4 regions of the Methyloceanibacter caenitepidi genome follow, and region 1 is predicted to be linked to each of the others. Evidence: predicted binding sites of a transcription regulator. Region 1 holds the regulator's gene; each other region holds the start of a gene.
What was found. Region 1 encodes PhoB, which activates phosphate uptake and scavenging genes when phosphate is short. Its sites were predicted from a motif close to TGTCATNNANCTGTCAT; they were not measured.

Region 1 (7,154 bases):
GATTGGGCCCTTATGCTCTTCGAACGTGAGGACGTCGGCCATGATCTGGCAGGGATGGGACCGCGCCGTGAGCGCATTGATGACCGGGATGTCGGCATACGCGGCGAAGTCCAGTAGGCCCTGGTGCGGACCGGTGCGCAGCATGATCGCATCCACATAGCGCGAAAGCACCCGCGCCGTGTCGCCGATGGTTTCGCCACGGCCGAGCTGCATGTCCTGAGCATTCAGCACGATGGCCGCACCGCCGAGCTGGTGCATGGCCATCTCGAACGAGACGCGCGTCCGCGTAGATGGCTTTTCGAAGATCATGGCCAGGACCGCGCCTTTCGGAACGGCAAGGCCTTTCGGGACCTTGCGCGCCTTCTTCAGTGCGGCGGCGGCATCGAGGATGGCACGCAGCGTCCGAGTATCCAGCGCGTCAATATCGAGAAAATGGGAAGGCGTCGAAGGCATGAATGGATTGTCTTGAAATTGGGGAGGCTGAAACGAAGGGGCCCTAACCGGCATCACCCGCTTTCAGGGCGATGCAAGCGGCATCGATGGTGCGGCTGGCGAGGTCGATTTCCTCTTCGTCGACGATCAGGGGCGGAAGCAGCCGCACGACGTTGTCACCGGCGGGCACAGTCAGCATGCCCCGCTCGCGCAGCGCCGCGACAAGCTTGGTGTTTTCCGGTTTGCATTGCAGTCCCATCATGAGCCCCTGGCCCCGCACCTCGGCGATGATTTCGCTGTGCTCGTCGGCAATCCCGGCGAGTTGCTGCTTCAATCTTAAGCCCATTTGCGCGACATGTTCGAGAAAGCCGGGCTCCAGAACGACGTCGAGCACGGCATTGCCGACCGCCATGGCAAGCGGATTGCCGCCGAACGTGGATCCATGCGTGCCGGGCACCATGGCCTGGCCAACGGCTTCCGTGGTGAGGCAGGCGCCGACGGGGAATCCGCCGCCGAGACCTTTCGCCGAGGCCATGATGTCCGGTGTGATCTCAGCCCATTCGTGCGCGTAGAAGCGGCCGGTGCGGCCGACGCCCGACTGCACCTCGTCGAGGATCAGCAGCAGGCCCTTCTCATCGCACAGCGCCCTTAAGTCCTGCAGGAAGCGATACGGCACTTCGCGCATGCCGCCCTCGCCCATGATCGGCTCGAGCAGCACGCCGGCTGTCTCATCCGAGATCACCTCCTCGATGGCGTCGATGTCGAAGCCCGCCACCTGATCGAACCCGCCCACGGGCGGCCCGAAGCCCTCCAAATGCTTGGCCTGGCCGCCGGCGGCGATGGTCGCCAGCGTACGCCCATGAAAGGCGCCCTCGAAGGTGATGAGCCTGAAGCGCTCCGGCGCGCCGTTGGCGAAGTGGTAGCGCCGAGCGCACTTGATCGAGGCCTCCACGGCCTCGGCGCCGGAGTTGGCAAAGAACACGCGGTCGGCAAATGTCGCGTCGCACAGCCGCTGGCCAAGCCGCTCCTGATCGGGAATGCCGTACAAGTTTGAGACGTGCCAGACCTTCTGCGCCTGCTCGTTCAAAGCGGCAACCAGATGCGGATGCGCATGCCCGAGCGCGGTCACCGCGATCCCGCTCGAGAAGTCGAGATAGCGCGCGCCGGTCTCGTCAAAGAGAAAGGCGCCTTCGCCCCGCGCGAAGGTCAATCCGCTGCGGGCATAGGTCGGAAGGAGAGCCGACATGAAACTTCCGTGTTCTTGAAACAAAAGTGCCGCCAACGGGCGGCAGCAAGCAGTGTCAGAGTGTTAGGTCTGCACCACACTTGAGTCAATCTGTCCTTATGACCCGCTTATCCAACGGTTCTCCACGCTTCTATTCAGCCTCGGGTTTGTGCTTCGCGCGGAGTGATGGCAGAATCCAATCGTTCCGGTGGAAAACGAGGCACACAAGCGTGGCGGACGCTTGTCGGTTCCTACCGGCCTTAGTAGGGTAATAATCGTTCGGCTACCAGATGTCGTAGGCACGGTGGACTCCCGAGCGGTCATTTCTCAGCAGTAAATCCGAGTATTGCAAAAAAAATGCCGTCGCTAACGACGGGTGGAATCTGAGTCCAAACTGAGGAGGCCGAAATTATGGCTTGGACTGACGAAAGAGTTGAACTGCTGAAGAAGCTCTGGTCCGAAGGACTGAGCGCGAGCCAGATTGCGGGGCGCTTAGGCGGAGTGACCCGGAATGCGGTTATCGGCAAAGTGCATCGGCTCGGATTGTCGGGACGCGCGACCAGCTCGCGGTCCAGCGTTCCGCGCCCGAGACGCACGCAGGCACCCCGGCAAAACAGGGCGCCTTCCATCACTTTCGGCACGCGCGGCAACGTCGCGCTGAAGCCGACCTACGAAGAAGAATACGAGGCGGCTCCTGCGCCGGCTCCTGTCGAGGAACTGGTGATCCCGCTGCATGAGCGCGCCACCATCCTCACGCTGAAGGAGTCGATGTGCAAATGGCCAATCGGCGACCCGACCGAGGAAGGGTTCCACTTTTGCGGGCGCAAGAAGACCGGCCTATCGCCTTACTGTGAGCATCATGCCCGCATGGCGTTTCAGCCGGTTCAATCGCGGCGGCGGGAGAAGCGCTCAGCCACTGGCTGAGCCTCTCTTCCAAGAACAATCTCTGTTCGAGATTCGATAGAAGGCGCCGGGACGACCGGCGCCTTTCTTCTTGGCGGCCACGGCTATCAATTGCTCCGGGAGCGCCCGGCACACCGGTGCGGGCCTAAACCGTCTCTTCCAGCTTGTCCGAAAATGCGTAGCCCGCGCCCCGCACGGTGCGAACCGGATCGCGCTCGCTTCCGCGCATCATGGCCTTGCGCAGGCGGCCGATATGCACATCCACCGTGCGTTCGTCGACATAGACATTCCGCCCCCAAACGCCATCCAGGAGTTGCGCGCGGCTGAAGACGCGGCCGGGGCTCTGCATGAGAAACTCCAAGAGGCGGAACTCCGTCGGACCCAGATGGACCTGGCGGCCGTTTCGCGTGACACGGTGAGAGTCGCGATCGAGCTCGATATCGCCGACGGAAAGCACGGAGGCAATCCGCTCCGGGTTGGTCCGGCGGAGGATGGCCCGCACGCGCGCCATCAATTCGGGCAGCGAGAACGGCTTGACCACATAGTCGTCCGCGCCGGTCGTTAGGCCGCGGATACGGTCATTCTCTTCGCTGCGCGCCGTCAACAAAATGATCGGTATCGTTCGGGACTCCTTGCCCGTTCGCAGCCGCCTGCAAAGCTCGAGCCCGGACAGGCCCGGCAGCATCCAATCGAGGACAATGAGGTCTGGTGAATTTTCCGCAATCGCCACTTCGGCCTCGTCGCCGCGATGCACGACATCGACGGAAAAGCCTTCGGCCTCCAAATTGTAGCGAAGCAAAAGAGCAAGAGGCTCTTCATCCTCGACAACCAGCACCTTTGCTCCCGCGTTCATGACGCACACCCCCAGTTAGAAGGTCGAGCTTCGCAACGACGTGTACGCCGTCGAACTTGTCGTATCGCCTTTCGGACGCTGATCCGTGATCGGCCGTCCATGCACAAGATAGTACACGGTCTCCGCAATATTGGTCGCATGGTCGCCGACCCGTTCGATGTTCTTCGCGCCGAAAAGCAGATGCGTGCAAAGTCCGATGTTCCGCGGATCCTCCATCATGTAGGTGAGGAGTTCGCGGAACAGCGAGTTGTACATCGAATCGATCTCTTCATCCTTGTACCAGACGTTCAGCGCGCGTTCGGCGTCGCGCTCGATGAAGGCGTCCAGAACGTCCTTGAGCTGGCTCAGCGAGAGCTCACCCATATGCTTCAAACCCAGCATCAGCTGCTTGGGCTGCTGCTCGGTCACGACCGCGACCGCGCGTTTGGCAATGTTCTTGCCGAGGTCGCCGATCCGTTCCAGATCGGTCGAGATCCGCAAGGCGGCCATGATCTGCCGGAGGTCGTAAGCCATCGGCTGCCGGCGGGCGATCATGATCACCGCCTGCTCTTCGATCTCGCGCTGTAGCTGATCGATCTCCTCGTCCTCGCCGATCGTATTGGCGGCGAGATCCGGATCGCGGCGGTCCAACGCTTCAAAGGACTGTCCGAGGACTTTCTCCGCAAGCCCGCCCATCTTGGCGATCTTGTTGTTGAGGAGAGACAGTTCCTCCTCGTAGGACCGGACGGTATGTTCGTTCTGTTGTTCCATGGGGGGCGGACTCCTGAGCGCCGATATCAACCGAAGCGACCAGTGACGTAGTCTTGGGTGCGCTGATCGGACGGATTGGTGAAGATCGTAGACGTATCATTCACCTCGACGAGCTTGCCGAGATGGAAGAATGCCGTACGCTGGGATACACGTGCGGCCTGCTGCATCGAGTGGGTCACGATCGCGATGCAGAGATTTTCCTTAAGCTCATCCATGAGCGTTTCGATTGTCGCCGTCGCAATGGGGTCGAGAGCGGAACAAGGCTCGTCCATCAGAAGGACTTCCGGGTTCACGGAGATGGCCCGAGCGATGCAAAGACGCTGCTGCTGACCACCCGAAAGGCCGGTGCCCGGCGCGTCCAGCCGATCCTTCACTTCTTCCCAAAGACCCGCCTTGATGAGGCTGGTCTCGACGACCTCGTCCATTTGAGCCTTGGTGGCGCAAAGGCCGTGCAGGCGCGGCGCGTAGGCGACGTTCTCATAGATCGACTTCGGGAAGGGGTTCGGCTTTTGAAACACCATGCCGACGCGTGCGCGAAGCTGCACCGGGTCGACCTCCGGTGCATAGATGTCTTCGCCGTCGAGGCGAATGTCGCCCTTCACCTTACAGATATCGATCACATCGTTCATGCGGTTGAGGCACCGCAGGAATGTGGATTTGCCGCAACCGGAGGGACCGATCAGGGCCGTCACCGACTGACCGAAGATCTCGAGGTTGACGTCGAACAGTGCCTGCTTCTCGCCGTACCAGAGGTTGACGTCCGTCGCCTTCATCTTCAGCTCACCAAGTGCGGAAGGAGCGGCGTCGCCCATCTCCTTCGGCTCGGCGGGCTGCTCGACCGTCGTAGCAGGCCTGTCTTCCACCTTCGCCTCCATAGCTTCGGTCCCCTTTACCATTTGCGTTCGAACCTGTTGCGTAGATACACAGCCAAACTGTTCATGACGATCAGGAAGGCCAGCAAAACCATGGTCGCACCGGCGGTGCGCTCCACGAAACCGCGCTCCGCCGACGATGCCCACATGTAGATCTGCACCGGCAGGCCCGTCGCGGGTTCGAGGGGAGTCGTCGGGTATTCCACCACGAAGGCGACCATACCGATCATCAGGAGCGGGGCGGTTTCACCCAACGCTTGCACGAGTCCGATAATCGTCCCGGTCAGAATGCCTGGCAAGGACAATGGTAGGACGTGGTGTCCGATCAACTGCATCTTGGACGCGCCGACGCCAAGCGCCGCCTCGCGGATCGACGGGGGCACCGCGCGAATGGCGGCGCGCGTCGTGATGATGATGGTCGGCAGCGTCATGAGCGTCAGCACGAGACCGCCGACAAGAGACGCCGATCGCGGTAGTCCGAAGAAATTGATGAACACCGCGAGGCCGAGAAGACCGAACACAATGGACGGGACGGCCGCGAGGTTGTTGATGTTCACCTCGATCGTGTCCGCGATCTTGCCCTTGGGGGCGTACTCCTCGAGGTAGAGCGCCGCGCACACGCCCAAAGGCACCGCCAGCAAAACCACCGTGAGCATCATGAAGAAGGAGCCGATGAGCGCGACGCCGAGACCGGCGGTCTCCGGGCTGCTCGAGGCGCCGTTCAGGAACAGGCCAGTGTTGAAGCGCTTCTTCATGTCGCCGTTGTCGACGAGTTGGTCGATCCATGCGACCTGCTGATCGCTCATCGCGCGGCGATCGCTCGGCGTCTCGCGGTCGATTGACCCCTTTAGCAGCGCGTCGGCGTTGTCGCTTGCAAGGAGCCAGACATCCTCGGTCTTGCCGATGATCGACGGGTCGCGCAAGACCATGTCACGAAGCTGGACGTCGACGCCGCGGGACAAGAGATCGTTGGCGGCCCGGCGCTCCTTGCGATTGTCGGCGTCGACGCCGAGTTCCTTATAGAGCGCTACACGCGCCAGCTTGACGTAGTTGGCGCGGAAGATCTCATCTTCTGCGTCCGGATTGCCGGAGGGATTAATCACCTCCTGGCTGAACTGGACCGGCAGCTTGATGGAGGTCTGCAGGAAGGCGGACCAGCCTTGGCTGAAGATCGACCCGAACAGGAAGCACAAGAAGGCAAGGGCGAACAGGATCGCGGCAATCCCGTAGGCGCGAAACCGGCGTTCGGCCCGATGCCGCTTGCGCAGCTTCTTCTGAGCTTCTTCGCCCGTGAAGGACGCGAGGGAGGCGGTCTGGTCGGTCATTATTCGTACTGCTCCCGATATTTGCGCACGATGTAGAGGGCGTAGACGTTGAGCGCCAAGGTGATGACGAACAGCGTGAGGCCCAGGGCGAAGGCCACCAGGGTCTGTGGGCTGTTGAACTCAAGGTCGCCGGTGAGCTGGCTGACGATCTTCACGGTGATCGTTGTGACCGGCTCGAGTGGGTTGAGCGTCAGGTTGGCGGCGATGCCGGCCGCCAGCACGACGATCATGGTCTCGCCGATGGCGCGTGACGCCGCTAGGAGCACGGCGCCGACGATGCCGGGCAACGCCGCCGGCAAGATGACCTTCTTGATCGTCTCCGACTGAGTCGCCCCGAGGCCGTAGGACCCCTCGCGGAGCGATTGCGGCACCGCGTTGATGATGTCGTCGGACAGCGAGGACACAAAGGGGATGATCATGACGCCCATGACGATGCCGGCGGTCAGCACGCTGGAGGCTGAGATATCGAGCCCGATATTGAACCCGAGGTCGCGAAGCAGCGGACCGAAGACAGTCAGGGCGAAGAAGCCGTACACGATGGTCGGGATACCCGCGAGAATCTCAAGCAAGGGCTTGGCGAAGGCGCGCACCTTCGATCCGGCATATTCGGACATGTAGATCGCGGCGAAGAGGCCGACCGGCACGGCGACCAAGAGCGCGACCGCCGAGATGAACAGGGTGCCCCACAGGAGCGGGAGGAGGCCAAACTGGCCTTCCGCCTTGCCGACCGTCGCGAAGCGGGGATCCCAAACCGTCCCGAAAAAGTAGTCGAACGGCGACACGAATTGGAAGAA
Region 2 (7,154 bases), 1.2 Mb from region 1:
AATCTCGCTTCGAGTCGCGCTTCGGCGCGTCTTCAGGCACGACTACATACACTTGGACGAAAGGAACCCCGATGAATACGGGAACCGTTAAATTTTACAACTCCACTCGTGGCTTCGGCTTTATTGCACCGGCCGATGGCGGCAATGACGTGTTCGTGCACGCTACTGCGCTGGAGCGCGCCGGCATTGCGCACCTGGCCGAAGGTCAGAGTGTCAAGTTCGACACCGAGATCGATCGCCGCAGCGGCAAAACCGCTGTGAGCACCATTGAGGCCGCGTAGTCTTTTTAGACTAACGCCTTGATGAATTAGAGCCGTCCCTTCGGGGGCGGCTCGTTAGCTTTACTCCAACCCGTCCATTGGATGGCGAACCGAACCAAAGGCCTGACATGAGAACGTCACTTGCCGCGCGCATGACGGCAGCCAAGCGTAGTGCCGAGTTGGTTCGCAGCCAGAGCCAACAGCGCCATGACAACCTGATGCGCGATCAAGAACGGGAGCGCCAGGCAACCGCCACAAAGACCGCCCGCTTGCGCGAACTTCGACTTGCGAAGGAAGCCGCCGAGAGGGAAGAGGCGGCGCTCAAGCCTGCGCCGGCCAAGCGCGTCAGAGCGCGCCGGTCGAAGCAAACGTGATCGCCGTTCAATAACGACACCGAGGTGCAGATGGCCAAGCCGAACTACAATTTTCAGAAAGCCGAACGAGAGCGGGCCAAGCACCTGAAGAAGCAGGAAAAGCTCAAGCGGCTCGAGGAAGAGACGGCCAAGCGCCAAGCGGAGCGTAGCGGTGAGACCGACCCGGACTCCCACGCCCCTACCGACGCAGGGGAACCCTAACCCGAAACAGCATACCGTTGCGGTTGTCCCAGCCCGAAAGGCGGCCAACGGCTCCTTTCGTCCTGGCAGAACCGCCCATGTTTGGCCCGTTGCAGTTTCGAACTCAGTCTTGGAGGAACCGTGGAACATCCTGGCTTTTTTGACCGCGGGACCCCTGTCTCACTCAGACACATTGCCGACGCGGTCGGCGCTGAGTTGAATTGTGCGGACGATGGCCTGACTGAAATCGATGACCTGCGCGCGTTGAACGACGCCGCCGCCACGCATCTCACATTTTGTACCGGCCCCAAATACGCCAAGGCTCTCTGCGCCACGAAGGCGCGGGCGTGCCTCATCAAACCCTCCGACGTCCGTCTCATTCCGGCAAATGTCGTCCCGATCATCACGGACGCGCCGCACCGCGCCTTCGCCATGGCGATTGGGGTTCTCTATCCCTCGTCGCTCCAACCCGAGGCGGACTCGCCGCACGCAACCATCGGCGGCCCGCTGGTACACCCGACCGCCAAGATTGGCGAAGGCGTCACTATAGGGCCCGGCGCCATTGTCGGGCGCGAGGCGAAGATCGGTGACCGCACCACGATTGCCGCAGGCGCCGTGGTTGGCTACCGCGTATTCATTGGAGCAGACTGCTTTGTGGGTCCCGGGGCCTCCGTAACCCATGCCCTGGTTGGCGATAGGGTCACGCTTCATGCTGGTTCCCGCGTCGGGCAGGATGGCTTCGGCTACGTCATGAGCCCGGAAGGGCATTTCAAGATCCCACAAATAGGACGGGTAATCATTGGCGATGGCGTCGACCTTGGTGCCAATTCGACTGTCGATCGCGGGTTCCTCACGGACACGAAGATCGGTGAAGGAACCAAGATCGATAACCTCGTTCAGATCGCCCACAACGTGGTGATCGGCCGCCACTGCATTATTGTGTCTCAAACGGGCATTGCAGGGTCGGCCGTACTCGGCGACTTCGTCATCCTGGGCGCCCAATCCGGCGTGGTGGAACACGTAAAGATCGGCGACGGGGCACTGATTGCCGGCATGGCCCACGTAAAGGACGATGTGCCGAAAGGGGCCCGGATGGGCGGAACGCCGGCACGCCCGTTCAACGAGTGGGCACGCGAGATCGCCGCGGTGAGGCGGCTCGGAAAGAAACGGAATTAGTTAGGCGTAGGCCATCTTCGCAGATTGAGCGCGCTCACGAGCCGGTTGGGTTTTGCAGCTCCCCGTCCGGCCAAAAACTGACCAACGGGCCGCGTCGTCCCGAGGTGCACGGCGCCTGGACGACGGGCGGGCCGCAAGCACCCTCTCCCCCTCTGACTACTCAAGCTGGCATCCGCGGAAGAGCCGTCGCTGTCATATCGCTGTCATAAGCTTGTGAGTCCGGCAGAAACTTCATATGACCTCGCATAGGAAAGCGGGGGGCACGCACCTTATGCCAGTGCAGAACGGCGATGAATCAGAGGTCGGCTTGGGCAGCACCAAGAAGCCGTCTCTCGACAAAGACCTCCAGAAAATCGAGCAATTGGAAGAAGCGACCCGCGCGGTATCCCGCGCCTGGCCTTCCGTTGGAATTGCTATTCTTTTTCTCGCCGTCGCGGGCATTTTTTCCAGCTTCCAGGCCGGGGCCGCGGCCGGCAGCGTACTGATTATCGCAGCGGCCATCATCGGTGGCTACATGGCGCTGACGATTGGCGCCAACGATGTCGCCAATAACGTCGGTCCGGCGGTGGGCGCGCGCGCCCTCACCATGACCGGCGCGCTTGTCATCGCTGCGATCTTCGAGTTTGCCGGCGCCATGATCGCCGGCGGCAGCGTTGTCCAGACTATTTCCAAAGGGATCATCGATCCAAACCTCGTTCCCAGCAGCGAGATTTTCGTTTGGATCATGATGTCCGCGCTCTTGGCGTCGGCGCTATGGGTCCATCTCGCCACCTATCTTGGCGCGCCGGTATCCACGACGCATTCGATCGTCGGCGGCGTGCTGGGCGCAGGCTTAGCGGCCGTTGGCGCCGACGCTGTCGATTGGTTCGTGATGGGGTCCATCGCCCTGAGTTGGCTCACCTCACCCCTGATCGGCGGCGTGATCGCCGCCGCGTTCCTGGCCTTCATCAAGATCAACCTGATTTACCAGGAGGACAAGATCACCGCGGCGCGGCGGTGGGTGCCGGTCCTGGTTGGGATCATGTCGGCGGCGTTTGGGGCCTATCTCGTCATGAAGGGCCTGAAGCACGTCTGGAAACCGGGACTGCCCGCGATCGCGGGAATCGCGATCCTCATCTACGCCGCAGCCTATCTTGCGGCGAGGCCCTGGGTCCGCAGGCAGTCGGAGGGCATGGAGAACCGCAACCAGAGCCTGCGGAAGCTCTTTCACCTGCCTTTGATCTGCTCCGCGGCACTTCTCTCATTCGCGCACGGCTCCAACGACGTCGCCAACGCGGTCGGCCCCCTCGCGGCAATCGTCAGCAGCGCCACGACAGGTACGCTGTCCAGCACGGTCGGCGTACCGATCTGGGTCATGGTGATTGGCGGGGCCGGCATCAGTCTTGGACTATTCCTGTTCGGTCCCCGCATCGTCCGCATTGTGGGCGATCAGATCACCAAGATGAATCCGATGCGCGCGTTCTGCGTCGCGCTCTCAGCGGCGCTCACGGTGTTGGTCGCCTCGCAACTCGGCCTGCCGGTATCGACCACGCACATCGTTGTCGGCGCGGTGTTCGGCGTCGGGTTCTTTCGTGAGCAGTACACTGCGCGCAGCAGGCGGCGGCGGGCCTATGTCAGGACGCATCGCATGCACAACAAGGGGCGCCCCCGCGCTCTGGCACCGGAAGAATTGAAGCACCGAAAGCTCGTACGGCGCTCGCACTTTTTCGGCATTGTCGCCGCCTGGGTCATAACCGTGCCGTCGGCGGCGGCGCTCGCGGCGGTGACCTTCCTCTGCGCCGATTGGCTGCGATAGGCAACGCACATTCGCAGCACCGAAGACTAATTCGGCTGCTGCTCCTCTAACCTCTTGTCTGCCATCTCCTTGAGGGTGTTGAGCATCTTCCCCAGGCTTTTCGTCAGGTCCGCGGCGGCAGCGGGGGACAGGGCAAGTCTCGAAGTGACGTGGATATTCGCCGCTCCAGTCCCCTCCACCGCCCCTGCGTCCGGATTGCCGGTAGGCAGGACACGCGCCACGCCAAAGGTCAAACTGACAGAAGCGCCGTCAAAGGCCGCACTAATGAGCTTGTTGACGTAGATCTCCGTGACAGATGGATCGTCCACTATTTGAGCTGCTGGTCTGGCCGTCATGGCAAAAACCTCCCACATTTTTCACGGCCTCTACTTCCCAAGCGATGCCGTCTCATCGTTCAGGCCCCGCGCGTGCCGGCACGCTCGCTTGCAAGCGAGGGAGAAAATCCCAAAGGTCTCTGTTCAGGTCTCGCAGATCGTGAATTGCAGCGGACATTTCGTCGATGCGCGCCTGGTCGACTTTGCGGGTCTCCCCGAACTTGAACTGGCCTCGCCGCTCCACGATGCGCAAAGACTGCGTGTGCGTTATGTCGCCTTGCTCGTTGAGCATGAACATCGCGTGGTTGAACTCGTTGCGCAGCCGTGTGGCTACCGTGAATCGCTCGATCAGGTCATCGAGCTCCTCCCGGACTTCGGGCTGACCAATTCGGATGAGCGCCAATCGCTGTATCAGATCAAGTCTCGCCCGCGTGGTGTTGAGCGTCGAGAACACGATTGCCGCCGATATTTCGTCCGTATCGAGCAGAAGCATCAGCACATAGATGAACATGCTCTCGTTGTTGGACCAGCTGAACGAGAGATTCCCGATCAGTGCGAGAAGCATTGTCCGGCGGTCGGCAGACGCGAGCGCGGCCGTCTCGATCGATTCGAAGTCGGGTTTCGGCGGCAATCGTGAAACCATGGGAAAGACTCGCAATTGATCCGTGAACGCGCGAAAATGACGATCCAACGCCAGTGTCGATCCCCTTCCGACGAGGGGTGATGCCATGTTTGGACTTCTGAAGGTCCGCCGCGCACGCAAGGCAACCGTCGCTTTGATCTCACCATTCGTCGAGGAGAGTCAGAGACGACTTTCCTCGAAACTGACGGAGCAAGTTTGGTTGGACCCCTACATGGTCGGCTTCATGAGCATGCTGATCTCCTTGGTCGCTGAATACACGACGGGGCGCCTCGATTCTCAAAGCGCGGGCCTCGTTCAACTCGAAGCGTGGCGGGACGTGACAGGATTTCCGAGCCATTTGATCGGAGAAGAGATCTGCTTGCTCAGCAGCGGGCACGACCGGAAATTCAGTCACGGCTGTCTCAACGCCAGCCGCTTCATGGAAGAACTGACGCGCTCCGTGTCTAATCATCCCGATCGCCTTCCACCTGGCTCTCGGGTACACGGCCTCAACTACGATCGATCCGCGGCAATGGCCCTTTGGTCAGACCTGTTTGAGGGCCACATCGAACCATTCGAACAGGATCCGGATCTGCCACCGTAGGACAGGCGCTTCCCATTTGACGCGGGTCGCCGCTGCCGATCTGGGGCTTCCTCAACCGATGCACTTGCAACCCAGAACCCCCGGATGACATAAGCGTTGTCATCGGATTCCACGGGCGCTGTAGGTGTCTTTGGGTGCACCGGAGGTGCAATTTCGGAGAAGGCCGCAAGAAACTCTGTTGTCAGCTCGCGACTGCCATTCTCTCTCAAAATAGTCAGAAAATTTTCGAGCTGACGCTCTCGCGGCGTTTGACCCGCCATATCCCTTGGGCGCGACATGTGACGCAACTCCTTACGCAACTGTACGCCATGACGACCATCGGGGCTTACGCAACCGACCCTACCCTACAACCTTAAGGCTATACTAACAGCACCCCTAAATGTTTATATTTTTTGTGACCATTCTGTGGCGACGGCCATAATCGTCAGTGTACGCCCGTAACAAAAATGGCAAAGCCGGGACATCTTGGAGGCAGCAAAGGAAATCGACCTTCTCGCGAGTGGCGCTGCTCTACCGGGTCCGACCCCGAAGGCGGAGCTTTTGCTCCAGTACGCGCAATCGAGAAAGCATTGCCGTCACGGTCTTGGCGGTGACACCCAGTATCTGCGCAGCTTTGTAGGACGTCAGTGACGGTCCCAGCGCACGGCTGAGCATGATGAGCTGCAGCCATTTGTGCATGGGGACCTTGCTGTCCTGAAAGATCGTTCCGAGTTTGACGGTGAAGGGACGCCGGCAGTCGTAGCACTTGTATGTGTGGATACGGGTGCTCGCCCCGTTCAGACGTCCGATGCGGCGGTTGCTGCCGCAATGAGGACAAACAGGTCCGTCGGGCCAGATTCTTCGCTCGACGAACTCGTAGGCCGCCTCTTCATCGCGGAACGTGCCGAGATCCAGTGTATCTCGCCTCTTCATACGTGCGTCTGACGCCAGCGACATCGCTCGCGATCCTCTAGCTCAACCACCCGGTGGACACCACCGTGAGCTACGTCACCCTGGCCAACTCTACCGTGCGCCCGCTTTGGGCTCAACAGTAGAAGTGGGTACGCGTTGTATATAGGATGGTACGTATAGTATTACGCACCGACCATGGGCAATCACCTAAAATTACAAGTCAGTAAGAAATATCACATGCCTTAGGTATGCTTAGTAATATACGCGAATTTTGCATTTATTTCCGAGATGTATGCTGGGTATGGATTAGAAAATCCTTGGTATGCATAAAATCATTGCGATAATTACTCTTCCTCCTCCTAATAACGAAGACTTGATCGGCGACTTCCGGTCAAGGAGCAAGAGGAAGGAGGCAAAGACCCGGAAGAGCAATCCCATTACCGCAGGCGGCAGATTGACGGTGTGTCTTGGCGTAAGCGAGCCATCCCGCAGTCCGGGCCGCAGATGATGAACCGAAACTGGACGTCATCGCATATGCGTTGCTCGCCGACGCAGAAGATCAGCGAGTTTCTCAGCCGCGGTGCGTCCCTTGTATGACCAAGGAGACCATCATGGGCTTCCGTGACTACGACCCCAAGCACAACGACCCTGATCAGGACCAGAAACAGGATCAGGATCAGAAACAGGATCAGGACCAGAAGCAAGATCAGCTTCAGGGCCAGGCTCAAGGCCAAGCGCAGGGCCAGGCTCAACTAGCGGTCCAGGCTCTCTACCAGGAAAGTGACAACAAGAACGACAACAAGAATGAGAACGAAAACAAGAACGAGAACGAGAACAAGAACGAGGTAGAGAACAAGGTAGAAAACGACGTCGACAATAAGGTCGAAAACGAAGTCGAGAACAAGATCGAGAACGAGGTCAAGAACGAGGTCAAGACT
Region 3 (7,154 bases), 810 kb from region 1:
CCCTACTCTATGCCGTTACGGTGCGTGACCGCTCGATCGGGCTCGCATTCACAAAGACGCAATGACATTCCGAGACCTTTTCCGATCATGGACCAGACCCTGAGACAGCCCCAGGCGATAGAGCTTGAAGACGTTCATGTCACGCTTCCATCGCGCGCGGGCGCCGTGGCGATTCTGCGCGGCATCGACCTAGACGTCTCGTTGGGCGAAGCTGTGGCGGTTATCGGCCCGAGCGGCTCGGGCAAGTCGACGCTTTTGATGGTCACGGCGGGCCTCGAACGTGCCACATCCGGACGCGTGGCCGTCGCCGGTAAGGACCTAGGCACGCTCGATGAAGATGGCTTGGCCCGCCTCCGCGCCAACAAGATCGGGATCGTCTTTCAGTCCTTCCATCTCGTCCCCACCATGACCGCCATCGAGAATGTGGCGCTGCCGATGGAATTTCTCGGCAAGGACGATGCGATGGACGCCGCCCGAGACGCGCTCGAAGAGGTCGGGCTCTCCCATCGGACAACGCATTTCCCGGGACAACTGTCCGGCGGCGAGCAGCAGCGGGTCGCCATCGCGCGCGCGCTGTCCACGCGGCCGACCCTCATCCTCGCCGACGAACCCACCGGCAATCTGGACCTTTCGACGGGCGCGCTCGTGATGGATCTGCTCTTCACGCTGAAAGAGCGGACGGGCGCCACGCTGCTTCTGATCACCCACGACCGCGAACTCGCCACGCGCTGTGACCGCATCGTGAGCGTTGCGGATGGGCGGATTGTGGACGACGGCGCGCCGGTGAGCGCAAGCGCATCGTGACGGCCCAAGCAACACTCGCCGATACGCCGTCCTCGTCCGGCAGCGGCTCTCTGGCCTTAAAGATTGCTTTGCGCGAATTGCGCGCAGGCGCGGGCGGGCTCGCGGTATTTGTTCTGTGCATCGCCCTTGGCGTGGCCGCCGTCGCCGCGATCGGATCGCTGGCCGCCTCCTTCGACAAGGCCCTCGCCAATCAGGGACGGCTGCTGATTGGCGGCGATCTGTCTTTCGAGGTCATTCACCGCCAGGCCACGGCCGAGGAGTCCGCGGCACTCCACGACCTCGGCCAGGTCTCCGCGTCCGCAAGCTTCCGCGCCATGGCCCGCGGCTTGGACGGCAAAAGCGCGCTGACCGAGGTGAAGGCCGTGGATGGCGCGTACCCTCTTTACGGCGAGGTGAACGTGATCGAGCCGGGGGATCTCGGGGCCGCCTGGCAGGAACAAAACACGGTGCTGGTGGAGCCGGTCCTGCTGGAGCGGCTTGGGCTCGAGATCGGCGACACGCTGAAGATCGGCGAAGCCACGACGAAGGTTGCCGGCACGCTCGGTCAGCAGCCCGATCGGCTCGCCGACCGTCTCTCTTACGGTCCAAAGGTCCTGATGTCGCGCGACACACTGGACGAGACCGGGCTCGTGCAGCCCGGCAGCCTCATCCGCTGGACCTATCGCGTGAAGCTGCCGAACGACGCGGGCACGGATCGGAGGAAACTGGAGACCATCCGGAAGGCCATGGAAGCGGCGTTTCCGCAAAGCGGCTTTGCCATCCGCGACTGGACGGACCCGGCGCCCTCACTCCGGCGCGACGCAAAACGCTTCACCCAGTTCATCAATTTCGTCGGGCTCACAGCCCTGCTGCTCGGCGGCATTGGCGTCGGCAACGCGATCCAGAGCTACATGGCGAAGAAGCGTGATGTCATCGCCACGTTCAAATGTCTTGGCGCCACCAGCGGCCTCGTCCTGAAGGTCTACCTGATCCAGGCGGTGATGCTGGCCGGGATCGGCATCGCCATTGGCCTGGCGCTCGGCGCATTCGCGCCGCTGGCGATCGCGACACTCTACGAAGACGCGCTGCCGCTGCCGCTTGCCGTCGAGCCTCATCCGATCCCGCTTATCGTCGCCGCACTCGCGGGACTCCTAACCATGGTCCTGTTCGTGCTGTGGCCCCTGGGCCGTGCCAGCCTCATCTCGCCGGCAAGGCTCATGCGGTCCGGGCTCACGGACGAGCGGACGCGCTCGGCGACACCGTTCGCGATCGGCTCCGCCGCGGCGGGGCTTGCGCTCTTCGTACTCGCCATCGCCTCGAGCGAGGAGCGGCTCGTCACGGCGGCGATCTCCCTCGGTATCCTCGTGGCATTCGGGCTGCTTCTCGGATTCGGAATCTTGGTGCAACGCTACGCGGCCAAGCACCGGCGCACGAAGCCCCCATCGGTTGCACTGGCCTGGGCCAGCATCGGCGCGCCGGGGTCGCTCGCCCGCGCCATCGCCGTCTCGCTCGGCCTCGGCCTCGGGCTCCTGATCGCCGTGGCATTGATCCACGGATCGCTGCTCGCCGAGATCGAGAGCCATGTGGAGGTCGACGCCCCCGCCTATTACTTCCTCGACGTGGAGCCGGACGACCTCGGGGCGTTCGAAAAGACGGCCAAGACCATCGAGCCCGACGCCAAGATGGACAACGCACCCATGCTGCGCGGTCGCATCGTCGAGCTCAAAGGCGTGCCCGTCGAGGAGGCCGAGGTCTCGCCCGATACACGCTGGGTCATCTCCGGCGACCGTGGCCTGACCTATACGGACAGCGTTCCCGGTTCCTCCGAGGTCGAAAAGGGCGAGTGGTGGCCCAAGGCCTATGACGGGCCGCCGCTCGTGTCCTTCGACGGCGAACTCGCGCGCGGCCTCGGCCTCGATATCGGCGACATGGTCACCGTCAATATCCTCGGCCGCAATGTGGAGGCCAAGATCGCCTCCATGCGCAAAATCGACTGGGAATCGCTCGCCATCAACTTCGTCATGGTGTTCTCGCCGAACACGCTTCAGGGTGCGCCGCACCGGCTGGTTACCACGCTCGAACTGCCGAAGGGCACGGCGCCGGAAACGGAAGCAAAGATCATCCAGGGGCTGGCCGAGCGTTTTCCGCTGGTGACGGCCATCAAGATCGGCGACATCGTCGACGCGGCGAAGTCCATGCTGGCCAAGCTCATGGCCGCGATCAGCGCCACGGCTGGCTTCACCTTGCTGATCGGGGCCGCGGTGCTCGCAGGCGCTGTCTCCGCCGGCCAGCAGCGCCGGACCTATCTCGCCGTGCTCTATAAGACGCTCGGCGCCACACGGCGGCAGATTCTCGGCGCCGAACTCATCGAGTTCGGCTTGCTTGGATTGGCAACCGCCGTTCTAGCCGTCGTCATCGCAACGGTGACGGCCTGGGCCCTTTGCACCTTCGCGTTCGACATCACCTTCGTCTTCGACCCGTGGGCGGCCCTGGGAACTGTTGGACTGGCACTTGCTCTGGTCTTGTCGGTCGGGGCCATCACCACGTGGCGCGTGCTTTCGGTCAAGGCGGCGCCTTATCTGCGGGCGGAGTAGAGCGGCGACGTGATCGGAAAACGGCGGGAAACTGATAGAAGCTTCCGATTGCCCGGTCACGATCCCATCATCTTGCGGAAATAGCCTGAAACCCCCATATTTCACGCAAATGCGGCGTTGGCCGCGACGAACTACGACCAACGAAACAACGGAACAAAGGACCCAATTTCATGGCGGAACTCGAAAGACGTTATGAGCAGACGGTTGGACGCGCCGATGCCGGCGTGATCGACCAGGGGCTTCGCGCCTACATGCTCCGCGTCTACAACTACATGGCCTCCGGCGTGGCCATCACCGGCGTGGTTGCCTATGCGGTTTACGCAATGTCGGTGGTGACGGGTGCGGACGGCTCCATCACCGGACTCACCTCGTTCGGCAACCTTATGTTTGCCAGCGCGTTCAAATGGGTCGTGATCTTCGCACCGCTGGCGATGGTGTTCTTCCTGTCCTTCAAGATCCAGACCCTAAACGTCGGTACGGCGCAGATGCTGTTCTGGCTATTCGCGGCGCTCATGGGCGCATCGATCTCGTCGATCTTCCTCGTCTATGCTGGCGAGAGCATCGCGCGGGTGTTCTTCATCACGGCCGCAGCCTTCGGCGCGCTGTCCTTGTGGGGCTACACCACGAAGAAGGACATTTCCGGCTGGGGCTCCTTCCTGTTCATGGGCCTGATCGGCATCATCATCGCCTCGCTCGTGAACCTGTTCATCGGCTCCACGGCGCTGCAATTCGCAGTGTCGGTGATCGGTGTGTTGGTGTTCGCCGGCCTTACCGCCTACGACACTCAGCAGATCAAGGAAATGTACAGCGTCCAGGATGACGGGACCGTCGCCGGTAAGAAGGCTGTGATGGGCGCCCTTCGGCTCTATCTGGACTTCATCAACCTGTTCTTGATGCTGCTGCAGCTCTTCGGCTCGAGCCGCAACTAGGACGCGCCAGCCGGATTGCAGGCGGTAGACTTCGAACGACATGAGGCCCCGGCGACCCGCCGGGGCCTTTTTCGTTGAAAAATCAGTGGTTGCGCGAATCGAGCGCTTCGCGCGGGCAGAGCCTTGAAAAACCGCCAATCGTCGCCAGATTCCGAATTCGCGACGGGCATCCCTCCCCGGCGCGAGGTTCCCCCCGTACGGAACCGGAGAAGCCCCGAGTCCCCCCGTCTCCGGGGCTTCTCTTTTGTCCGCTGTCAGAGATTGAGCGGCGAGGCTCGTGTCAGGTCACAACCCTCAAACCCTTGTCCAAGGCCCTTAGAACACGGCTCAGATCGTGGCCGCGCTTGAGGATCAGCCCCGTGGCCGCAACCACGCTGTAGGCGCCCTGGCGCCGTGCCAATTTCGGGGTCTTTTCGATGCGATAGAGGGGCATTTCCGAGGAGCGCCGGAAGATCGAGAAAACGGCTTTCTCCTTGAGCATGTCGATGGCGTAGTCGCGCCACTCGCCGCTCGCCACCATCCGTCCATAGACACTGAGAATCTGGCTGAGTTCCGCACGATCGAAGGCAATGCCTTCGCGCCGCGCCGCCACCTCTGCTCGGTATGATTCGCCGCCGGCCACCCGTGCCAGCGGCAAGACTATCGGCTCCGTTTCGCTCAACACGCGCCTCCTGTGACGGAACCGTCATGATGACCGTGCGGCAGACGAATTTCAAGCAACTCCCGCGCCTAAGGTGCGGCCCCGTACCTGTAACAAAACGTAACAGAAATCACAGTTCCGCCCCGTTTCAGTCAACCGCACGCCCCAGAAATCCTTAGGATATCGAAAGTTGCCTTATGGCCCGGTCCTAGTCGAGGGATCTCGGAATATCAGCCCCCCAGCCCCCCGGGGTCTTTCGCGGGGGCCGGGCCGTTGTTTTCAGTGGCACTACAAAGGGCCGGCTAACGCCGGTCCTTTGTTTTTGGGGCCAGGGGATCCCGACGTCTTATTGAGGTTTCGGTTCGAACATCGCGGCGCCGAGGACGGGCCCCGCGCCTTCCACCTGCAGCAGCGATACAAGGCAGTCGCCGCCGATGCCGTGTAGATCCTTCAGCGGCAAGCGCAGTGTCGTCGGCTCACCCTTCCACATTCCCACGGGCATCAGTTCGCGCACCGGATGCGTGTAGGTGATCGTTTCGCCGCGGTTTTCGCCGCGCGTGATCTTCACCGTCTCCTTGTCCTTCGCCACCGCCAGCCAAACTGTCGCCTGACGCATGTCGGACTTCTCGGGCGCGCGCCCGATGTCGACCAACAGACTGTCGCCTTCCGCGCGCATCGTCATGGGCACCTTCACATCCCTTAGCCGCCGCTCCGCGTTTCGGATGGCCATCTCGATAGCCGCTTCGTTGGCGCCGTTCACATGGTCGATGCCGTCCACAACGACCTGCGGCGTGTAGACCTTGCCGTCGCCGCGCGCCATCGCATAGTCGCGCTGCCGATCGCTGTTCTCGGGGCTGGAAAGCGTGTCGTGCCAGCCGAGATAATTCCAATAGTCCACGGAGAATGACAGCGTGATCACGCCCGGCTTGTTCTTCAGCTGGGTCAACAAGGCATCAGCCGGCGGGCAGGAGGAGCAGCCCTGGCTGGTGAAGAGTTCAAGTAGAACCGGAGCGCTCCCCTCACTAGGTGTCTGAATAGCACCGGCGTCTTCGGCGTGGCCGACGGTGGATGCGGTCCCAAAACCCAAAAGGGCGAAAGCGAGTGCGCCGCCGGCCCGCAGAAGGGGTCTTCTGGAAATGGCAATCTTCATGGCTGACAGCATGCCGGAATCCAGTTTGACTTTCTGGCAAAATCAGATCGCGCGCAGTCACAACTCGGTGACCTCATTCCGCGGAATTACTGGAAATTGAGGCACCGAATTGTATTCGCGTATACGCGTCTTCCAGGCTGGGGCACAAGTGCCTTAAGCCGCCTCTTTCACAAGGCCGCGCAGCACGTAGTGCAAGATTCCCCCGTTGCGGAAGTAGTCCAGCTCGTCATACGTGTCGATGCGGACCAGCAAGGGAACCGTTCGCGTCTTGCCGTCCGGATAGGTGATGGCGGCCTCGACGATTTGGCCCGGCTGAATGTCCGCGAGCCCCTTGAGAGTCACGGTCTCGTTGCCGACGAGACCCAGCGTCTCCCATGACGCATTGTCCGTGAACGTCAGCGGCAGCACGCCCATGCCGATCAGGTTCGAGCGGTGGATCCGTTCGAAGCTCACGGCAATGACGGCGCGCACGCCCAAGAGGCGCGTGCCCTTGGCGGCCCAGTCACGCGAGGATCCCGTGCCGTATTCCTTGCCGGCGAACACCACCAACGGCACGTTCTCGGCCTTGTAGCGCATCGCCGCGTCGTACATGGCAAGGCGCTCACCGGAGGGGTAATGCACGGTCACGCCGCCCTCGACGCCGGGAACCATCTGGTTCTTGATGCGCGTGTTGGCGAACGTGCCGCGCATCATCACCTCGTGATTGCCGCGCCGCGAGCCGTAGGAGTTGAAGTCCGCCGGAGCGACGCCGTGCTGGGTCAGGTATCGGCCCGCAGGACTGTCCGCCTTGATCGCGCCAGCAGGCGAGATGTGGTCGGTCGTGATCGAGTCCAGGAAAAGGCCAAGCACGCGCGCGTCTTCGATATCCGTCAACGGCGCGGGGTTCATGGTCATGTCGGCGAAGTACGGCGGCTCCTGCACGTAGGTCGACGATGTGTCCCACTGATAGGTGAGTCCGCCTTCGACGGCGATGGCCTGCCATTCCGGGTCGCCCTTGAACACGTCGCCATAGCGCTCCTTGAACATGGACTTCTTGACTGCCTTGCGCACGAGTTTCG
Region 4 (7,154 bases), 1.3 Mb from region 1:
ACACGGAGTCGCGCCAGTAAGGCTGCGGCTTCGCGCGCATGGGCGAGATGGACACGCTGCGGAGGCGTTTCGAGGCCTTGAATTCCGCAATCGCTTCCTTGAGGGCGTTCTGAGACCGGGCAACCGCCGTCCTCTTGTCGACGCCATCGGCTGTCCCGGACAACCCAACGCAGCCCGCTTGCGCGCTCGCGCCAAGAGACAGGCAGAACCCAGCCGCCAAGAATGCCAGTGCAACGGCGCGCCAATACGACCTCATCGAAGCCTCCTTAGGACGTGTAGGATGGGAAAGTTGTACGAGCCGCAATCACCCGATTCCAGCCGCTTGCGCTCGCGGCAAATGGGTTCTCCACTTCCTGTTACCCATCTGCCACAGTCTAAGGCCGTTTTTTAAGCGAATTGGTCGTCAGCGCACGTCCTGCGCTGCAATATGAAGGTAGGTCGACATGTCCTCCAAGCTCGTTGTTGTGACCGGCGCTTCCAGCGGGATCGGAGAAGCCACGGCGCGGCGCTTCGGCCAGGCCGGCGCGCATGTGGTGCTATTGGCTCGCAACGCCGACCGTCTGGAGCGCGCCGCGCACGAGGTGCGCGCCGCCGGCGGCACGGCGACCGCGCTCGCTATCGACCTGCAAAACAGGGCCGAAACGCTGGACGCGGCAGCACGCATCTCGGGCGATATCGGAACGCCCGACCTTCTCGTCAACAATGCCGGCATCGGCCGCTGGCGGCCCCTCGTCGAAACCGGCCCCGACGAAGCCGCGGCCATGATCGGCGTTCCTTACCTTGCCGCCTTCAACCTGACCCGCGCCTTCGTGCCTGCCATGATCGAGCGCGGCTCCGGCGGCATCGCCTTCGTGACTTCGCCCGCTTCCTATCTCGCCTGGCCCAACGCGAGCGCCTACATCGCCGCACGGCGGGCTATCGCCGGATTCGCAGAGTCGCTGCAGAGCGAGCTGAAGACGGCGGGCATCGTCGTCACCATCGTGGTGCTGGGAACCGTCGAGACCCCCTATTTCGACAACAATCCCGGGAGCCGCGAAAACATCCCGGAGCTCGACTCCCGGCTCGCGCCCGTGTTGACGGCGGACCAGGCGGCGGAGGCTCTGTTCCAAGGCACGGAGCAAAGGAAGCGGTTCGTCGTGAAGCCTGGAATTTACCGGGCCTTGTTCGTCATGAACGCGCTGTTTCCGAAAACGGTCGCGAGCCAAATCCGCCGCGCCGCCAAGAAGGGACGACGAACCGGCGCCTAGCGCCGCAGCATGCCGAGGCGCTTCAAGATCAAAAAGACCAAGCCCGACGCCCCGAAAAGCAGCAGCAGGGTCACGATGAAGCCCGAGCGGTCGTGTTCCAGCGGCAAACCGCCGACATTCATGCCGAAGATCGACGAGATCACGCCGGCAGGCAAAAACACCGTCGTCACGATCGTCAGCAGTTGAAGGTTGCGGTTGGTCTGGTCGGTCATACGCAGCGAAACCTCTTCCTGCAGCAGGTGCGCGCGGTCCCGCAAGGCGACCATCTCATGATCGAGCCAGTCGAGCCGCTGCGCGATAGGGCTCGTTTTCAGCACATGGGCTTGGCCCGCCGTTTGCGAGGTGTTCTGCTCGTACCGTCCAATCACGGACCGTTGCGTCGACAGCAGCCGATGCAGCCGCACCGCAAGACGCCGGCATTTGGCCAGACGCTTCGGGATGTCGTCGTCGAGATCGACGATCAGCCGTTCCTCGATGAGGTCCAGCTCGTCGCCGATAGTCTCGTACTTCTCCTCGACCCCTGAAGCGACTTGCATGAGGATCGACTCAAGCAGGGCCGTATGGCTCTTCGGACCTTGGCCCGAGCGAAGCGATTTGCGCACGGCTTCGATCGAATGCAGGCCGTCGCGACGCCCCGTGATCAGAAGCTTTTCCGTCGCCACGAAATGTAGAAGACCGAGTTCGTTGGAAAGCCCCTCGAGCCGGCGGACCAAGTCGCCAAAAACCCCATAGATGCATGCACCGTCCGCATGCAGCTGCTGGCGATCCTCAACCGACAACAGGAGAGACACGGCCGCCTGGGGAACGTCTTCGAGACGCGCACGCAGGTACGGCCCGACACGCGCGTCCGCCAGGTTGACGTGCACCCAAAGCCAGCGACCGTCTCCCGTGTCGCCGAGCCCGTTGGGCGGCAACATGCACTCGGAAAGTTCCTGCGATGTCCCGTCGGCGCTGAAGCGGAATGCCCAAACAAGCCCCGGGCAATGGTCCAGAGACGGTTCTGCGGCGGGAGGCTGTACCGAACCTACTGCGGACTTAGCGGCCTGAGTTTGCGACATGTTCTCCTCTTAAGCTGTGAGGAGAGACTCCAAACATTGCACTCTTGTGACAGTCGTTGGCCGCCCTGCCGGCGGGTGGAAGGCCTTAGGGCGCCGCGGGAATGGCGAGCAAGGACTTGAGGGCCGAGCGAGGCCTGGCAAGGTCGGCCAAGGTGTAGCCGTCAAGAACCTCCAGAAAGGCCTCTCCCGCTTTGTGAAGGGCTTTGCGCAGCACGCAGCACCGTTCGATGGCGCAGCCTTCGTCCAGCGGCGGGAAGCACGGCACCAGCGCCATATCCGGTTCCGTATGGCGCACCACGTCGCCCAGAGAGATGCGCTCCGGCCGGCGGGCAAGGCGCAAGCCGCCGCCCCGCCCCCGCACAGTCTCCACGTAGCCGGCAACGCCAAGTTCATACGCGACTTTTGTCAGATGGTTCTTCGAGATGCCGTACGCGCCGGCAACTTCGGCGATGGTCGCCAGATCCCCGTCCTTGACCGCGACGTACATCAGCAGCCGCAGCGCATAGTCGCTGTAGACGGTGAGACGCATGGCCATCTCCTTTCGGCTTAAACATATATTTCAAATATTGCTTTATCTCAAGCCGCGCGATAAAAGGTGCATCTACAGTATATCTTTCCGGTCCTGCGATGGAGTTGAATATGACGGACTGCCCCGGCGTGGATTGTATCCCCCAAGAGTCTAGCGAGGCTCCGCTGACAGAGAACGGCATCCGGCTTCTGGTCGACCGCTTCTACGACAAGGTGCGTCAAGACGCGTTGCTCGGTCCTGTCTTCGCGCGCGCCATCCCCGACGACGCATGGCCGGCACACCTGGCCACCATGCGCGACTTCTGGTCGTCGGTGATGCTCACCTCCGGCCGCTACCATGGGAACCCGGTAGCCGCCCATCGGCGCCTCGACGGCATCAAACCGGCACACTTCGAGCGCTGGCTCGCACTGTTCGGCGAGACTTGCCGAGAGCTGTTCGGCGACAAGACGGCGGCGGCGTTCGTGGACAAGGCAAATCGGATCGCCACGAGCCTCCAGCTCGCGATGTTTTACCGGCCCGAGAACGATCTGCTGGCGCCTCAGCGGAAGCTCGCCGGCAGGGCCTAGCGATGCTCCTCGACGCTCGTGGCGATGAGTTCTTTGTTGAAAGCCCGCAGCGCATGGGCCTGGGAGATCCTGCCGACGATCCGGCCGCGATCGTGCGGATCCACGACGGGCAGAGCTTCGGCGCCGAGCGTGTCGAAGGCGCGCAAGGCCGTTTCCAGCGTCTCGTTGGACGGGATCGCGTGTTCGCGATCGCTCTCGGGCAGTTCGGTCGGCTCGCCCTCTGCCAAGGGGCGCATGATATCCGACACGCGCAGATCCTTCATGATCGTGCGGTGAGGGCCCTCATGGAGGACAATGCCGCGCGATTCCAGCTGAGCCTGGAACAGAGAGCGGCCGAGGACGGCCTGGTTGATGCCGTTGGCGACGGCGACCGTGAGAAGCAGCGCAAGGCTCAGTTCGAAGCCGCCGGTGAGCTCGAACACCATCACCGTCGTTGAGATCGGCGCGCCGAGCACGGCCGCGGCTACGGCGCCCATCCCGAGAATGGCATAAAGACCCTCGCTGGAGCCGACCTCGGGGACAGCTGCGGCCGCGATCAGACCGAAGGCGCCGCCCGTCATGGCGCCGAGATACAGGGCCGGAGAAAACACCCCGCCGCCGAAACGCGAACTCAGCGTGATGGCCGTCGCCACGGTCTTGAGCCCAATCAGCAGCAGCATCATGCCGATGGTCAGCTGGTCCTTTAGCGCCGCATCCGTCGTGTCGTAACCAACACCCAGCACCTCAGGGAACCAGATGGCGATGATGCCCACCATCAGACCGCCGATCACCGGCCGCATGACAAGCGGGATCTTGACGTTGCGCGCCGCCCAGTCGGTGCTGAGGATGGTCAGCTGAAACACGACGGCGACGGCGGCCGCGACGATGCCGAGCAAGATGAAGGCCGGCACTTCGAGATAGGAGGCGATGCTGTAGCTCGGGACGATGAACGCCGCGACATTTCCGAACCAGGCTTGCGACACGATCGTGGCCACGACCGACGAGAGCACCAGCGGCACGAAGGTCCGGATCGAAAAGTGACCGAGGATGACCTCCTGCGCGAACAGCACGCCCGCGATCGGCGCGTTGAACGATGCGGCGACCGCACCTGCGGCGCCCGAGGCGAGCAGCGTCCGCCGCGCCGCGTTGGGAAGATTGAGGTTCTCCGAACAGGCGACGGCAATGCTGGCGCCGAGGTGGACGATCGGCCCCTCGCGGCCGGCGCTGCCGCCGCAACCGAGCGAGAGCGCGCTCGTCACGGCGCTGATCAGGCCCTGGCCGAGATGAAGCCCGCGTCCGCCGTTGACGCGCGCTTCCATGACGTCGGGGACCGCCACGGTTCGTTTGGCCGTCAACGCATAGCGCAGCAGCAGCCCGACAAGCAGACCGCCGGCGGCGGGGGCCAGCATGACGACCCACCACGGCTGGTGACGCGCCGCCGCCGCCACATGTTCCGACATGGTATGGAGCCACGGCAGTTGGAAGACGCCGATGGCGAGGCGGAACAGGATGGCCGCCACACCCGTCGCCAACCCGATCAGCGGCGCCAGAAGCCAGACGGTCGTCTGGCGTGTCTCCTGGAAATGCTTGAGATTGGGGATCGTCCAGCGTCGTGCCGTATCCAGGAGTTGGGCGCGTCTCAAAGCCATAGAATGGGTTTAAGGTTGCGCGCCTCCCCACTCAAGCAATTGTGGCGCTCCGTTCACGGATTCCGCCGCAAACGCAATGGCCCAAAGCCGCGTCCTATGGTGCCCCGGGAGGCATCTCCGCGAAGGTGGGGATATCCGGATCGAGGTAGCGCCAGGACGGGGCGCGACTCGCATAAACGATCATCTGCGGCTTGGCGATCTCCAGATCGTCGAGGCTGGACGCCCGCACAAGGATCTTGCCGGGCATGTTCGAATTTCGCGAAAAGATTGGGGAAGCGCATTCGGGACAAAACCCGCGACTTACGATGCTGCCGCTGTCGGCCGGGAAATCGAAAAATTTCAGCGTGCCGGTGACCGTGAAGCCATTCTCCGGAACCATCAGATGGGTAACGTGGTCGGTCCCGCTGGTCTTTCGGCAATCTTCACAGTGACATTGGCCAACGATAAGCGGCGGCGCCGCGCTTTGATAGCGAACCGCGCCGCACAGACAGCCTCCGGCGAAGCCGTCCGCGTTTTCCGTCGTCGATTCATCGTCCGCCATCGGTCCCTCCTTGCGTTTCCGGCGATGCCGAAGCCCTTTTCTCTGTCTCAGTCAGAGATACGGAGCCTGGGCCATGATAGCTCGTCACTTGTCACTTGCAAGTTAAGAGTGACATACTGGATTTCATGGATGATTCGCGATCAGGCTGCCCCGTCGCCATGACCCTCGATATTGTGGGGGACCGCTGGACGCTGGTGATCCTCCGCGATCTCTTCATGGGGAAGCAGCGGTTCTCCCAGTTCCTGGACTCGCCCGAGCGGATCGCCACGAACGTTCTCACCGATCGTCTGGTCATGATGGAACGCGAAGGGCTGGTGACGAAAGCGCTCTACCAGGAGCGGCCGAAGCGCTACGAATTCCGGCTTACGGAACGGGGAGAAGCGTTGCTGCCGGTGCTCCAGGCCATGGCCCGCTGGGGCAATCGATTCTTTCCCGACTCCTGGCGCGTGCCACAAGAGTTCCTTGACCGCAAAGCGCCTTGAATCCCCGCGCCTTCCCATAAAAAGCCCCAAAAATGGGGCCCATCCGACCTTAGTATTGTGCAGTGCACAATGCCCTTGAACTTCATTGTGCAGCGCAATATATACAGGCCGTGGTTCACCGGCGCTCACAATAGGAAAGGAGCACTGATATGTTGGAATTTGACAAGACGGCCCTCGACAAGGCCACCAAGGACTTCCAGAAACTGGGTAAGGACAACTACGAAGCCGTGGTTAAGTCCTATGGCCAGATGAACAAGGGTTTCCAGGACATCGGCACCAGCTTCACCGACTACACGAAGCAGGCGTTCGCCGAGGCGACCGCGACCTTCGAAAAGCTCGTCGGCGCCAAGTCGCTCGAGCATGCCATCGAGATCCAGTCCGAGTATGCCAAGAAGGCGTATGAGACCTGGTTGGCCGAGGTCACGAAAATCGGCGAGATGTATGCCTCCGTCGCGCGCGACGCGTACAAGCCGGTTGAAAAGGCCGTGGAGAAGACCACTGCCACGGTGACCGCGTCCTAATCGGCGGCTACCGCACGCAGTTGAAAAGGCCTGGAGGCTCCGCCTCCGGGCCTTTTTCTTTGCCGTATTTGTATGGGCCTGACTGGGACTGCGGCTCCGGCGCGCGTGCCCGCTAGGACGCCAGCTTCAGCGACTCGTCCTTGGCCGGTGACGGCGGCGTGCTCTCACCCATCGTGCGCATCTCGCCTGCCGGCAGCGCGTTGCCGCCGAACTTCTTCAGTAGGCGCTTCATGTAGCGGCGGAAGCGCAGGTGATGAATCTCAAACCGGTGCCACGGCGTGTCCTGGCGTTTGATGCCGTGGCCGATATCGGGGGCGCCCTGTCTCTTCAAATCCCGGAACCAAGCGGCGCGCTCAGGATCGTTCTCCTGGGCCCTGATGAAGGCGGCGATCAGACGCGCCTGGTGGTCCGCGACCTGCCACACCCCACCCTCGGCCGGATCAAACAGGCCAACCGCGAAAAAGTCGTCCCAGTCGCGGTGGAAGGTGTGGATGAACAACTTCGACCAGCCGTGCTCGTCCAGCACGTAAGAGTCGTCCATGAACGGGAAATGGACTTTGAAGCCCGTTGCCCAGATGACCA

Region 2: GL4_RS14740 (inorganic phosphate transporter) is a predicted target of PhoB. The motif match lies at 2,181-2,197, and genes of this name have one in related genera.
Region 3: GL4_RS00265 (DUF2794 domain-containing protein) is a predicted target of PhoB. The motif match lies at 4,979-4,995, and genes of this name have one in related genera.
Region 4: GL4_RS14460 (CorA family divalent cation transporter) is a predicted target of PhoB. The motif match lies at 2,341-2,357, and genes of this name have one in related genera.

What each region holds. Positions count from the first base shown of each region.
Region 1 covers NZ_AP014648.1:859,184-866,337, reverse strand. Annotated here, with positions in the region: partial or broken gene argF (ornithine carbamoyltransferase) at 1-453, opposite strand, end outside; gene GL4_RS04050 (aspartate aminotransferase family protein) at 497-1,678, opposite strand; gene GL4_RS04045 (GcrA family cell cycle regulator) at 2,069-2,581, shown strand; gene phoB (phosphate regulon transcriptional regulator PhoB) at 2,706-3,413, opposite strand; gene phoU (phosphate signaling complex protein PhoU) at 3,429-4,163, opposite strand; gene pstB (phosphate ABC transporter ATP-binding protein PstB) at 4,190-4,975, opposite strand; gene pstA (phosphate ABC transporter permease PstA) at 5,053-6,360, opposite strand; gene pstC (phosphate ABC transporter permease subunit PstC) at 6,360-7,154, opposite strand, start outside.
Region 2 covers NZ_AP014648.1:3,065,335-3,072,488, forward strand. Annotated here, with positions in the region: gene GL4_RS14725 (cold-shock protein) at 72-281, shown strand; gene GL4_RS14730 (hypothetical protein) at 389-634, shown strand; gene GL4_RS17800 (hypothetical protein) at 665-835, shown strand; gene lpxD (UDP-3-O-(3-hydroxymyristoyl)glucosamine N-acyltransferase) at 956-1,990, shown strand; gene GL4_RS14740 (inorganic phosphate transporter) at 2,262-3,785, shown strand; gene GL4_RS14745 (hypothetical protein) at 3,812-4,120, opposite strand; gene GL4_RS14750 (hypothetical protein) at 4,173-4,742, opposite strand; gene GL4_RS14755 (hypothetical protein) at 4,828-5,325, shown strand; gene GL4_RS14760 (transposase) at 5,836-6,237, opposite strand; gene GL4_RS14765 (hypothetical protein) at 6,810-7,154, shown strand, end outside.
Region 3 covers NZ_AP014648.1:45,755-52,908, forward strand. Annotated here, with positions in the region: gene GL4_RS00250 (ABC transporter ATP-binding protein) at 88-804, shown strand; gene GL4_RS00255 (ABC transporter permease) at 801-3,377, shown strand; gene GL4_RS00260 (Bax inhibitor-1/YccA family protein) at 3,548-4,306, shown strand; gene GL4_RS00265 (DUF2794 domain-containing protein) at 4,587-4,967, opposite strand; gene GL4_RS00270 (DUF1223 domain-containing protein) at 5,293-5,892, opposite strand; gene acnA (aconitate hydratase AcnA) at 6,250-7,154, opposite strand, start outside.
Region 4 covers NZ_AP014648.1:3,010,363-3,017,516, forward strand. Annotated here, with positions in the region: gene GL4_RS14450 (hypothetical protein) at 1-256, opposite strand, end outside; gene GL4_RS14455 (SDR family NAD(P)-dependent oxidoreductase) at 444-1,247, shown strand; gene GL4_RS14460 (CorA family divalent cation transporter) at 1,244-2,164, opposite strand; gene GL4_RS14465 (RrF2 family transcriptional regulator) at 2,391-2,834, opposite strand; gene GL4_RS14470 (group III truncated hemoglobin) at 2,945-3,400, shown strand; gene GL4_RS14475 (chloride channel protein) at 3,397-5,028, opposite strand; gene GL4_RS14480 (GFA family protein) at 5,123-5,569, opposite strand; gene GL4_RS14485 (winged helix-turn-helix transcriptional regulator) at 5,695-6,051, shown strand; gene GL4_RS14490 (phasin family protein) at 6,201-6,572, shown strand; gene GL4_RS14495 (flavin-containing monooxygenase) at 6,685-7,154, opposite strand, start outside.